Regions from separate parts of the Streptomyces sp. NPDC046379 genome, predicted to be linked through region 2. Evidence: predicted binding sites of a transcription regulator. Region 2 holds the regulator's gene; the other holds the start of a gene.
The links. The regulator HspR, encoded in region 2, represses chaperone genes until heat shock. The targets are predictions, from matches to a motif close to TTGAGNNNNNNNNNCTCAA.
Positions count from the first base shown of each region.

Region 1: the regulator HspR is predicted to act here: its motif matches at 4,019-4,037, upstream of lon (endopeptidase La).

Region 1 is NZ_JBVJFP010000013.1:179,423-185,018, forward strand. It holds gene ACZ6KF_RS23330 (MarR family winged helix-turn-helix transcriptional regulator) at 1-411, opposite strand, end outside; gene ACZ6KF_RS23335 (lysozyme) at 689-1,519, shown strand; gene lon (endopeptidase La) at 1,579-3,996, opposite strand; gene ACZ6KF_RS23345 (spermine/spermidine synthase domain-containing protein) at 4,187-4,864, shown strand; gene ACZ6KF_RS23350 (response regulator transcription factor) at 4,978-5,596, shown strand, end outside.
Region 2 is NZ_JBVJFP010000022.1:91,573-97,168, reverse strand. It holds gene dnaK (molecular chaperone DnaK) at 1-1,566, shown strand, start outside; gene grpE (nucleotide exchange factor GrpE) at 1,563-2,219, shown strand; gene dnaJ (molecular chaperone DnaJ) at 2,271-3,443, shown strand; gene ACZ6KF_RS30040 (heat shock protein transcriptional repressor HspR) at 3,457-3,909, shown strand; gene ACZ6KF_RS30035 (fibronectin type III domain-containing protein) at 3,981-5,596, opposite strand, start outside.

The DNA.
Region 1 (5,596 bases), on a different contig from region 2:
GCGGCGGTCCCAGTCGGCGAGCTGGCTGACGTACCGGGCACGGCGGGCCTCGCGGACGCGCTGGACGCGGGTGCGGCCCTCGTCGGTGAGGCGCACCAGGGACGCGCGCCCGTCGGCGGGGTCGGGTTCGCGCGCCACCAGGCCCAGCTCCTCCAGGGCGCGCAGCTGCCGGGACATGGTGGCCTTGCCGATGCCGATGTAGGCGGCCAGTTCGGTGGCCCGCTGCCGGCCGCACTCGTCCAGCCGCACCAGCAGCCCGTACGCGGCGCTCTCCAGGTCCGGGTGGACCGCGCGGGCCATCTCGCCCTGGTTGGCCCGCACCCGGCGCATGAAGACGGTCAGTTCCCGCTCCAGGGAGAGGAACTCCGGGTCCACACCGCCCGGCAGGCCGCCGTTCTGGTCCTCGCGCACGTCAGCACCCCTGCTCCGGTTTTCCCGCTGCTGAAAGTTCTCGTCAATGCCCCGCGTCGCCGCAGCTCCGCCAGTATTTCGCAGGCGTAGACCAACGGCGGCCACCGGCGCCCCTTCCCGGCGGCCCTCTCCGCGCGTAGCGTCACGACCGGGCCGCGTAGGCATGTACACGACACCAACCGAGTACGGACGGCCGTACGCGCACGACCGTCACCCCAACGGCCCGCACTCCCCTGCTCCCCCCACCGCGCACCACCGAGTCCACGGAGGCACGCTGATGCCCGTGCACAGACCCGGAACCACCCGCTCCCGCCGCCTCGCCCTCGCCGGGGCCCTGCTCGCCGCCCTCTGCCTCGTCCCCGCCGTCCTGTCCGCCCCGGCAGCGGCCGATGCCGACGACGTCCCCGCCCGCGGCACCGCGTACATGGGCATGGGCGTGCTGGCCCACGACGGAAGGCACGGTGTCCCCACCACCAGGGCCGTCCAGACCGAGGGCGTCGACGTCAGCGGCCACCAGGGCAACGTCGCCTGGACGACCCTGTGGAACAGCGGCGTCCGCTGGGCCTACGTCAAGGCCACCGAGGGGACGTACTTCAAGAACGGGTACTTCGCCCAGCAGTACAACGGCTCCTACAACGTCGGCATGATCCGGGGCTCGTACCACTTCGCCACCCCCGACACCACGACCGGCGCCGCCCAGGCCCACTACTTCGTCGACAACGGCGGCGGCTGGTCCCGCGACGGCCGCACCCTGCCCGGCGCGCTCGACATCGAGTGGAACCCGTACGGCGCCGCCTGCTACGGCAAGACCCAGGCGCAGATGGTCGCCTGGATCCGTGACTTCCTGAACACCTACAAGGCCCGCACCGGCCGCGACGCGGTGATCTACACCGCCACGAGCTGGTGGACCCAGTGCACCGGCAACTACTCGGGATTCGGCGCCACCAACCCCCTGTGGATCGCCCGCTACGCCTCCACCGTGGGCACGCTGCCGGCCGGATGGGCGTACTACACGATGTGGCAGTACACCTCGACCGGGCCGACGGTGGGCGACCACGACAAGTTCAACGGCGCCCTGGACCGGGTGCAGGCGCTCGCCTACGGCTGATGCCCGGGAGGTGAGCGGGGCCCGGTTCTCCCGCGCGGGAGAACCGGGCCCCGCAGCCGTCACGCCGCGACCGGCACCTCGGTGGTCGTGGTCGCCGGGGTCAGTGCCAGGTCCAGGACCTGGCGGACGTCGGTGACCGTGTGGACGTCGAGCTTCTCCAAAACCTCCGCGGGCACGTCGTCCAGGTCGGGCTCGTTGCGCTTGGGGATGATCACCGTGGTGACGCCCGCCCGGTGCGCGGCGAGCAGCTTCTGCTTGACGCCGCCGATGGGCAGCACCCGCCCGGTCAGCGAGACCTCGCCGGTCATGGCCACGTCCGTGCGGACCAGGCGGCCGGAGAGCAGGGACGCCAGGGCCGTCGTCATCGTGATGCCGGCGCTCGGGCCGTCCTTGGGGACCGCGCCCGCCGGGAAGTGGATGTGGACGCCCCGGTCCTTCAGGTCGCCGACCGGCAGTTCCAGCTCGGCGCCGTGGGAGCGCAGGAAGCTCAGCGCGATCTGCGCGGACTCCTTCATCACGTCGCCGAGCTGGCCCGTCAGGGTCAGGCCCGCCGCACCCGTCTCCGCGTCGGCGAGGGACGCCTCGACGTAGAGGACGTCACCGCCCGCGCCGGTCACCGCGAGGCCCGTGGCCACGCCGGGCACCGCCGTGCGCCGCTCGGCCGGGTCCTGGGCGGACTCGGGAACGTGGTGCGGCCGGCCGATCAGGTCGCGCAGATCGGCGTCGGTGACTGTGAACGGCAGCTTCCGCTCGCCCAGTTCGTGCTGCGCGGCGATCTTGCGCAGCAGCCGGGCGACCGAGCGCTCCAGATTGCGCACGCCCGCCTCACGGGTGTACTCGCCGGCGAGCTTGCGCAGCGCGCTCTCGTCCAGGGTCACCTCGTCCTTGCCGAGCCCGGCGCGCTCCAGCTGGCGCGGCACCAGGTGGTCACGGGCGATGACGACCTTCTCGTCCTCGGTGTAGCCGTCGAGGCGGACGATCTCCATGCGGTCGGCGAGCGCCTCGGGGATGGCCTCCAGGACGTTGGCGGTGGCCAGGAAGACGACGTCGGAGAGGTCGAGTTCGACCTCCAGGTAGTGGTCGCGGAAGGTGTGGTTCTGAGCCGGGTCGAGGACTTCCAGGAGGGCCGCCGCGGGGTCGCCGCGGAAGTCGGAGCCGACCTTGTCGATCTCGTCCAGCAGCACGACCGGGTTCATCGAGCCGGCCTCCTTGACCGCGCGCACGATCCGGCCGGGCAGCGCGCCGACGTAGGTGCGGCGGTGGCCGCGGATCTCCGCCTCGTCGCGGACGCCGCCGAGGGCGACGCGGACGAACTTGCGGCCCATGGCGTGCGCGACGGACTCGCCGAGGCTGGTCTTGCCGACGCCGGGCGGGCCGACCAGGGCGAGCACCGCGCCGCCGCGCCGTCCGCCGACGACGCCGAGGCCCCGCTCGGCACGCCGCTTGCGCACCGCGAGGTACTCGGTGATGCGTTCCTTCACGTCCTCCAGGCCCGCGTGCTCGGCGTCGAGGACGGCCTTGGCGCCCCGGATGTCGTAGGCGTCCTCGGTGCGCTCGTTCCACGGCAGTTCGAGGACGGTGTCGAGCCAGGTGCGGATCCAGGAGCCCTCGGGCGACTGGTCGCTGGCCCGCTCCAGCTTGTCGACCTCCTTGAGGGCGGCCTCGCGGACCTTCTCGGGCAGGTCGGCGGCCTCGACGCGGGCGCGGTAGTCGTCGGACTCCTCCCCCTCCTTCTCGCCGTTCAGCTCCCGCAGCTCCTTGCGGACGGCCTCCAGCTGGCGGCGCAGCAGGAACTCGCGCTGCTGCTTGTCGACGCCTTCCTGGACGTCCTTGGCGATGGTCTCGGCGACGTCCTGCTCGGCGAGGTGGTCGCGCAACTGCTGGGTGGCGAGCCGGAGGCGGGCCACCGGGTCGGCGGTCTCCAGCAGCTCGATCTTCTGGTCGGCGGTCAGGAACGGCGAGTAGCCGGAGTTGTCGGCGAGCGCGGAGACGTCGTCGATGGCCTGGACGCGGTCCACGACCTGCCAGGCGCCGCGCTTCTTCAGCCAGGCCGTGGCGAGGGCCTTGTACTCCTTGACGAGTTCGGTGACCTGTCCGGGCAGCGGGTCGGGCAGGGTCTCGTCGACGCGCGTGCCCTCGACCCACAGGGCGGCGCCCGGACCGGTGGTGCCGGCGCCGATGCGCACCCGTCCGCGCCCGCGGATCAGCGCGCCGGGGTCGCCGTCGGCGAGCCGTCCGACCTGCTCGACGGTGCCGAGCACGCCGGTGTTGGCGTAGGTGCCGTCGATCCTCGGGACGAGCAGCACCTTGGGCTTTCCGGGCTCCGACCGGGCGGCGGCCTGCGCGGCCTCCACCGCGGCCCTGACCTCGGCGTCGCTCAGGTCCAGCGGAACCACCATCCCGGGCAGGACGACCTCGCCGTCGAGCGGCAGCACGGGCAGGGTGAGCGGTGTGAACGGCGCGGACTCAGCAGCCATGATCTCCCCTTCGGCAGTCAAGTTGAGCTATGCCGACTCAATGCTCGACGGCGGCCCGATGTTCCCGGTCCGGCGTTCGCTCTCAGCGATCAGCTCGTCTGCCCCGCACCGTCACACCCCGTCAACTCCGGGTCCGCCCCTCGGTCGTCGTTCGGTCAACAGGCCACCGCGAAAGTGCCAGGATGGGCGGATGCCCACCGTCTACGACATCCCCGAAGTCCTGGACCGTCGCGAGGGGCCCTACGGCGAGGTCGTGCTGCGCCGTCACGGCGAGCTGCTGCAGATCATCGCCAACGGCTGCTTCCTGATGGACACCTCCGACGGCCGCTCGGAACGCCTGCTGGTCGACGCCGCGCTGGACGCCCTCGACGACCGCGCCGCACCCCGCGTCCTGATCGGCGGGCTCGGCGTCGGATTCTCGCTCGCACATGCCGCGGGCAACCCCCGCTGGGGCCGGATCACGGTGGTGGAGCGCGAGCCCGCGGTCATCGACTGGCACCGCGACGGACCCCTGGCCGCCCTCTCCCGCGACGCCCTCGCCGACCCGCGCGCCGAGGTGGTCGCAGCGGACCTCGTCGCGTACGTCAATGAGACTTCCGCCACGTTCGACGCGCTGTGTCTCGACATCGACAACGGGCCGGGATGGACCGTCACGGACGGCAACTCGGGGCTGTACTCCCCGGCCGGACTCGCAGGCTGCGCACGGGTGTTGAGGCCGGGCGGGGTGCTCGCCGTATGGTCGGCGCAGCCCTCCCCGCAATTCGAAGAAACCTTGCGGAATGCCGGATTCCGGCATGTGCGTACCGAAGAGATCCCCGTTGCCCGGGGCGTTCCCGACGTCGTGCACCTCGGCGTCCGACCTGGATAGCCGAGGTGCGGCGACTCCCCGTACGCTGCTTCCCTGACGCCGATCATTCAAGCGTCAAGCGCAGTCATGGGATCACCCCACGGATTCCGGAAAGCACACTTCAGGGGCGGGCGATGGAGCAGACACACACCTCCCACAGCGGCACGGCGGCGACCCCGGGCGCACAGCGCCGGGTGCTGGTGGTCGAGGACGACCCGACGATCGTCGACGCCATCGCGGCCCGTCTGCGCGCCGAGGGATTCCTCGTGCAAACGGCCGGCGACGGCCCGGCCGCGGTCGACACGGCCGAGGCGTGGCAGCCCGACCTGCTGATCCTCGACATCATGCTGCCCGGCTTCGACGGCCTGGAGGTGTGCCGCCGGGTGCAGGCCGCGCGGCCGGTGCCGGTGCTGATGCTCACCGCGCGCGACGACGAGACGGACATGCTGGTCGGGCTCGGCGTCGGCGCGGACGACTACATGACCAAGCCGTTCTCCATGCGGGAGCTGGCCGCCCGCGTGCACGTCCTGCTGCGCCGCGTGGAGCGGGCCGCGCTGGCCGCCGCCACCCCGCGCAGCGGCATCCTGCGCCTGGGCGAGCTGGAGATCGACCACGCGCAGCGCAGGGTGCGGGTGCGCAGCGAGGACGTCCACCTCACGCCCACCGAGTTCGACCTGCTGGTGTGCCTGGCGAACACCCCGCGCGCGGTGCTCTCCCGCGAGCAGCTGCTCGCCGAGGTGTGGGACTGGGCGG
Region 2 (5,596 bases):
TTCGTGCTGCAGAAGCTGAAGCGGGACGCCGAGGCCTACCTGGGCGAGAAGGTGACCGACGCGGTCATCACCGTCCCGGCGTACTTCAACGACGCCGAGCGCCAGGCCACCAAGGAGGCCGGCGAGATCGCGGGCCTGAACGTCCTGCGCATCGTCAACGAGCCGACGGCCGCCGCGCTGGCGTACGGGCTCGACAAGGACGACCAGACGATCCTCGTCTTCGACCTCGGCGGCGGCACCTTCGACGTCTCGCTGCTGGAGATCGGCGACGGCGTCGTGGAGGTGAAGGCCACCAACGGCGACAACCACCTCGGTGGTGACGACTGGGACCAGCGGGTCGTCGACTACCTGGTCAAGCAGTTCCAGTCCGGCCACGGCGTGGACCTCTCCAAGGACAAGATGGCGCTGCAGCGTCTGCGCGAGGCCGCGGAGAAGGCGAAGATCGAGCTGTCCTCGTCCACCGAGACCTCGATCAACCTGCCGTACATCACGGCGTCCGCCGAGGGCCCGCTGCACCTGGACGAGAAGCTCACCCGCGCGCAGTTCCAGCAGCTGACCGCGGACCTGCTGGAGCGCTGCAAGACGCCGTTCCACAACGTCATCAAGGACGCCGGCATCTCGATCAACGAGATCGACCACGTCGTCCTCGTCGGCGGCTCGACCCGCATGCCCGCCGTCGCCGAGCTCGTCAAGGAGCTGACCGGCGGCAAGGAGGCCAACAAGGGCGTCAACCCGGACGAGGTCGTCGCCATCGGCGCCTCGCTCCAGGCGGGTGTCCTCAAGGGCGAGGTCAAGGACGTCCTGCTGCTCGACGTCACCCCGCTGTCCCTCGGCATCGAGACCAAGGGCGGCATCATGACCAAGCTGATCGAGCGGAACACGACGATCCCGACCAAGCGGTCCGAGATCTTCACCACCGCCGAGGACAACCAGCCCTCCGTGCAGATCCAGGTCTACCAGGGCGAGCGCGAGATCGCGGCGTACAACAAGAAGCTCGGCATGTTCGAGCTGACCGGTCTGCCCCCGGCGCCGCGCGGCGTCCCGCAGATCGAGGTCTCCTTCGACATCGACGCCAACGGCATCATGCACGTCACGGCGAAGGACCTCGGCACCGGCAAGGAGCAGAAGATGACCGTCACCGGCGGCTCCTCGCTGCCGAAGGACGAGGTCGACCGCATGCGCGAGGAGGCCGAGCGCTACGCGGAGGAGGACCACAAGCGCCGCGAGGCCGCCGAGACCCGCAACCAGGGCGAGCAACTCGTCTACCAGACCGAGAAGTTCCTCAAGGACAACGAGGACAAGGTCCCGGGCGAGGTCAAGACCGAGGTCGAGGCCGCCGTCGCCGAGCTGAAGGAGAAGCTCAAGGGCGAGGACACCGCCGAGATCCGCACGGCCACGGAGAAGGTCGCGGCCGTGTCGCAGAAGCTCGGCCAGGCGATGTACGCCGACGCCCAGGGCGCCCAGGCCGCGGGCGGCGCGTCCGCCGGCGCGGGTGACGCCAAGGGCGACGACGACGTCGTGGACGCCGAGATCGTGGACGACGAGCGCAAGGACGGTGCCGCGTGACGGAGGAGACCCCGGGCTTCGAGGAGAAGCCCGACGTCCCCTCCGGCGCCACTCCTGACGACGCCGAGCCGAAGGCCGCCCCCGAGGAGGGGGCGGCCCCGGCCGGGGACGCGAACGCGAACGCAGACGCCGGCCTGCTGGCGCAGCTGGACCAGGTGCGCACCGCCCTCGGCGAGCGCACGGCGGACCTGCAGCGCCTCCAGGCCGAGTACCAGAACTACCGCCGCCGGGTGGAGCGGGACCGGGTCACGGTCAAGGAGATCGCCGTGGCGAACCTCCTGACGGAACTGCTGCCGGTGCTCGACGACATCGGCCGCGCGCGGGAGCACGGCGAACTCGTCGGCGGCTTCAAGTCGGTCGGCGAGTCGCTGGAGACCGTCGTGGCCAAGCTGGGCCTGCAGCAGTTCGGCAAGGAGGGCGAGCCCTTCGACCCGACGATCCACGAGGCCCTGATGCACAGCTACGCACCGGACGTCACCGAGACGACCTGCGTGGCGATCCTCCAGCCCGGGTATCGCATCGGCGAGCGCACCATCCGCCCCGCGCGGGTGGCGGTCGCCGAGCCGCAGCCGGGCGCGCAGACGGTCAAGCCGGCGGAGGAGAACGCCGAATCGGCCGACGACAAGGAGAACGGTGGCCCGGAGGAGGGCTGACGTAATCACGCACGCAGGACAGACGCACGCAGGAGAGGAGGGACGTCGGGGATGAGCACCAAGGACTTCATCGAGAAGGACTACTACAAGGTCCTCGGCGTCCCCAAGGACGCCACCGAGGCCGAGATCAAGAAGGCGTACCGGAAGCTCGCCCGCGAGTTCCACCCGGACGCCAACAAGGGCAACGTCAAGGCCGAGGAGCGGTTCAAGGAGATCTCCGAGGCGAACGACGTCCTCGGCGACCCCAAGAAGCGCAAGGAGTACGACGAGGCGCGGGCGCTGTTCGGCAACGGCGGCTTCCGTCCGGGCCCGGGTGCGGGAGCCGGCTCGTTCAACTTCGACCTGGGCGACCTCTTCGGAGGCGCCCAGGGCGGGGCGGGCGGCTTCGGGGGCGGGCTCGGCGACGTCTTCGGGGGCCTGTTCAACCGGGGTGGCACGACCACCGGCGCGCGCACCCAGCCGCGCCGCGGGCAGGACGTGGACACCGAGGTCACGCTGAGCTTCACGGAGGCGGTCGAGGGGGCCACGGTCCCGCTGCGGATGACCTCCCAGGCCCCGTGCAAGGCCTGCTCCGGCACCGGCGACGCCAACGGCACGCCGCGCGTGTGCCCGACGTGCGTCGGCACCGGGCAGGTGGCGCGCGGCTCGGGCGGCGGGTTCTCGCTGACCGACCCGTGCCCGGACTGCAAGGGCCGCGGGCTGATCGCGGAGAACGCGTGCGAGGTCTGCAGCGGCTCGGGGCGCGCCAAGTCGTCCCGGACCATGCAGGTGCGCATCCCGGCCGGCGTCTCGGACGGGCAGCGCATCCGGCTGCGCGGCAAGGGCGCGCCCGGCGAGCGGGGCGGCCCGGCGGGCGACCTGTACGTCACCGTCCATGTCGACGCCCACCCGGTCTTCGGCCGCAAGGGCGACAACCTGACGGTGACCGTGCCGGTGACGTTCGCCGAGGCGGCGCTGGGCGGGGAGGTCAGGGTGCCGACCCTGGGCGGCCCGCCGGTGACGCTGAAGCTGCCGCCCGGCACGCCCAACGGGCGTACCATGCGCGCCCGGGGCAAGGGCGCGGTCCGCAAGGACGGCACCCGCGGCGACCTTCTGGTCACCGTGGAGGTGAGTGTTCCGCGGGACCTGTCGGGGAAGGCTCGTGACGCACTCGAGGCGTATCGCGAGGCGACCGCGGGCGAGGACCCGCGGGCGGAGCTGTTCCAGGCCGCGAAGGGAGCATGAGTCAGCCATGGACATGAACGGCCGTCGGCGCAATCCGTATGAACTGACCGAGGAGACCCCGGTCTACGTCATCTCGGTGGCGGCCCAGCTGTCCGGCCTGCACCCGCAGACGCTGCGCCAGTACGACCGGCTGGGGCTGGTGTCTCCGGACCGGACGGCCGGACGCGGCCGTCGCTACTCGGCCCGGGACATCGAACTGCTCCGCCAGGTCCAGCAGTTGTCGCAGGACGAGGGCATCAACCTGGCCGGCATCAAGCGCATCATCGAACTGGAGAACCAGGTCGCCGCCCTCCAGGCGCGGGTGGCGGAGCTGGAGGACGCGCTCGACGGCGCGGCGGCGGCGATGCGCCAGCGCGAGGCCGCCGTCCACGCCTCCTACCGCCGCGACCTGGTCCCGTACCAGGAGGTCCAGCAGACCAGTGCGCTGGTGGTGTGGCGTCCCAAGCGCCAGCAGTCGGCGGACTGACGCGGCGCCGCGCGTACGGACAGGCCCCGGAGTTCGCCGGACTCCGGGGCCTGTCCGCGCGTTGGGCGGCGTCAGGGCAGGAGGATCGCGTAGTCACCGGCGGGCAGGGACTCGGCGCCGTCGTGGCCGACAGCGGTCACCCAGTAGTACGACGTGGTGCCGCGCGGGGCCGCGCCGTCGAAGTGGGAGAGGGTGTCGCCGGAGACTTCGGCGATCCGCTCGTAGGCCGACGTTTCGGGATTCCAGCGGTGGACGCGGTAGTAGGCCGGCGGTTCCTCGGCGGACCGTTCCCACCGGATCTCGTTGCCCTCGCCGCGTTCGTCGATCTCGACGCCGCCCACGCCCCGCGCCGTGACGGTGAGCGGGGCGCCCGCAGGCGTGGGGACGCTCGGTGTGGTGTCCAACTCGGTCGCGGCGACGATGGTGGGCTCGTGCGTCCACTCGTAGTGGGAGTTCCACGCGTCGTCGACGGCGTCGACGAAGAAGCAGCGCTCCTCGCCGTCCGGGCGGCCGCCCAGGTCGACGGTGGTGGTGTCGGCGGACAGCCACTCCGCTTCCCAGGCGTCGCAGTACCTCTCTCCGTCCTCGGTGATCACGTCGCCCGCGTGGACGACGTACCGGTGGAGGTCCGGCGTCGGATTGGCGTCCCACTCCAGGCGGAAGCCGTACGTGGTGGGGGTGGCCGTCAGGCCGGTGACTGCGGACGGCGGGGTGAGGTCGCGGCGTCGGCCGGAGACGGCGGCGGACCTGTCCGACTCGTTGCCGGCGGCGTCGACGGCCGTGACGCGGTAGTAGTGGGTGACGCCCTCCTCGGCGGTGGTGTCCACGAAGGAGTCCCCGGACGCACTGCCGACCGCGGTGTACGCGCCGGTCTGGGAGGCGGCCCGGTACACGCGGTAGGAGGCGGCGTCCGGGACCGGGGTCCAGCCGATCCACAGGCCCGCCGGTTCCGAGGCGGTGGTCGGCGTGGCAGGCGCGGCCGGGGCGGTGCGGTCGGTCGTCGTGACGGTCTTCTCGGCGCCCGGGTCGGAGAGGTTGCCGGCCTTGTCGTGGGCGCGGACGCGGTAGGCGTACGAGGCTCCGGTTGCCGGGAGGGTGGTGTCCGTGTACGACGTCGAGGTGGTCGTCGCGAGCCTGGTCCAGGCGCCGCCCGCGGGCCGGCGGTAGACGCGGTAGCCGGCGAGGTCCATCTCCTTGTTCTTCGCCCAGGAGACCTTCGCCCTGCCGGTGGCGGCGTCGTGGGCGACGGACGTGCCGGTCGGCGCCTTGGGCTCGACCTTGTCCACGGTCGCCGAAGTACGGGGCGTGCAGGTGAACTCGACGTTCGCCGTGCCGGTCCAGTTGACGTAGTCGACGCGCAGGCTGTGCTTGTTCTCCGGGATGGTGAGGTGGACCGTCCGGCTCACGGTCGACGACACGTTCTTCCACAGGTCGATCTTGAGCTTGCCGTCGAGATAGACCCGGACGCCGTCCTGGGCGGACACGGTGAAGGTGAACGGGCCGCCGGAGCCGAAGTCCCGGGTCACCGTCCAGCGGACGCCGAACCTGTTGGCGGGCAGGCCGGCGGCCGGGGCGCCCGTGCCCCAGTTCTGGTTGACGACGCTGTCGCAGTCCGTCTTCTTCGGTGTGCCGGAGAAGGTGGTGTTCGCGAAGAACTGGCGCTTGAAGACGGGTGAGGTGCAGGTCG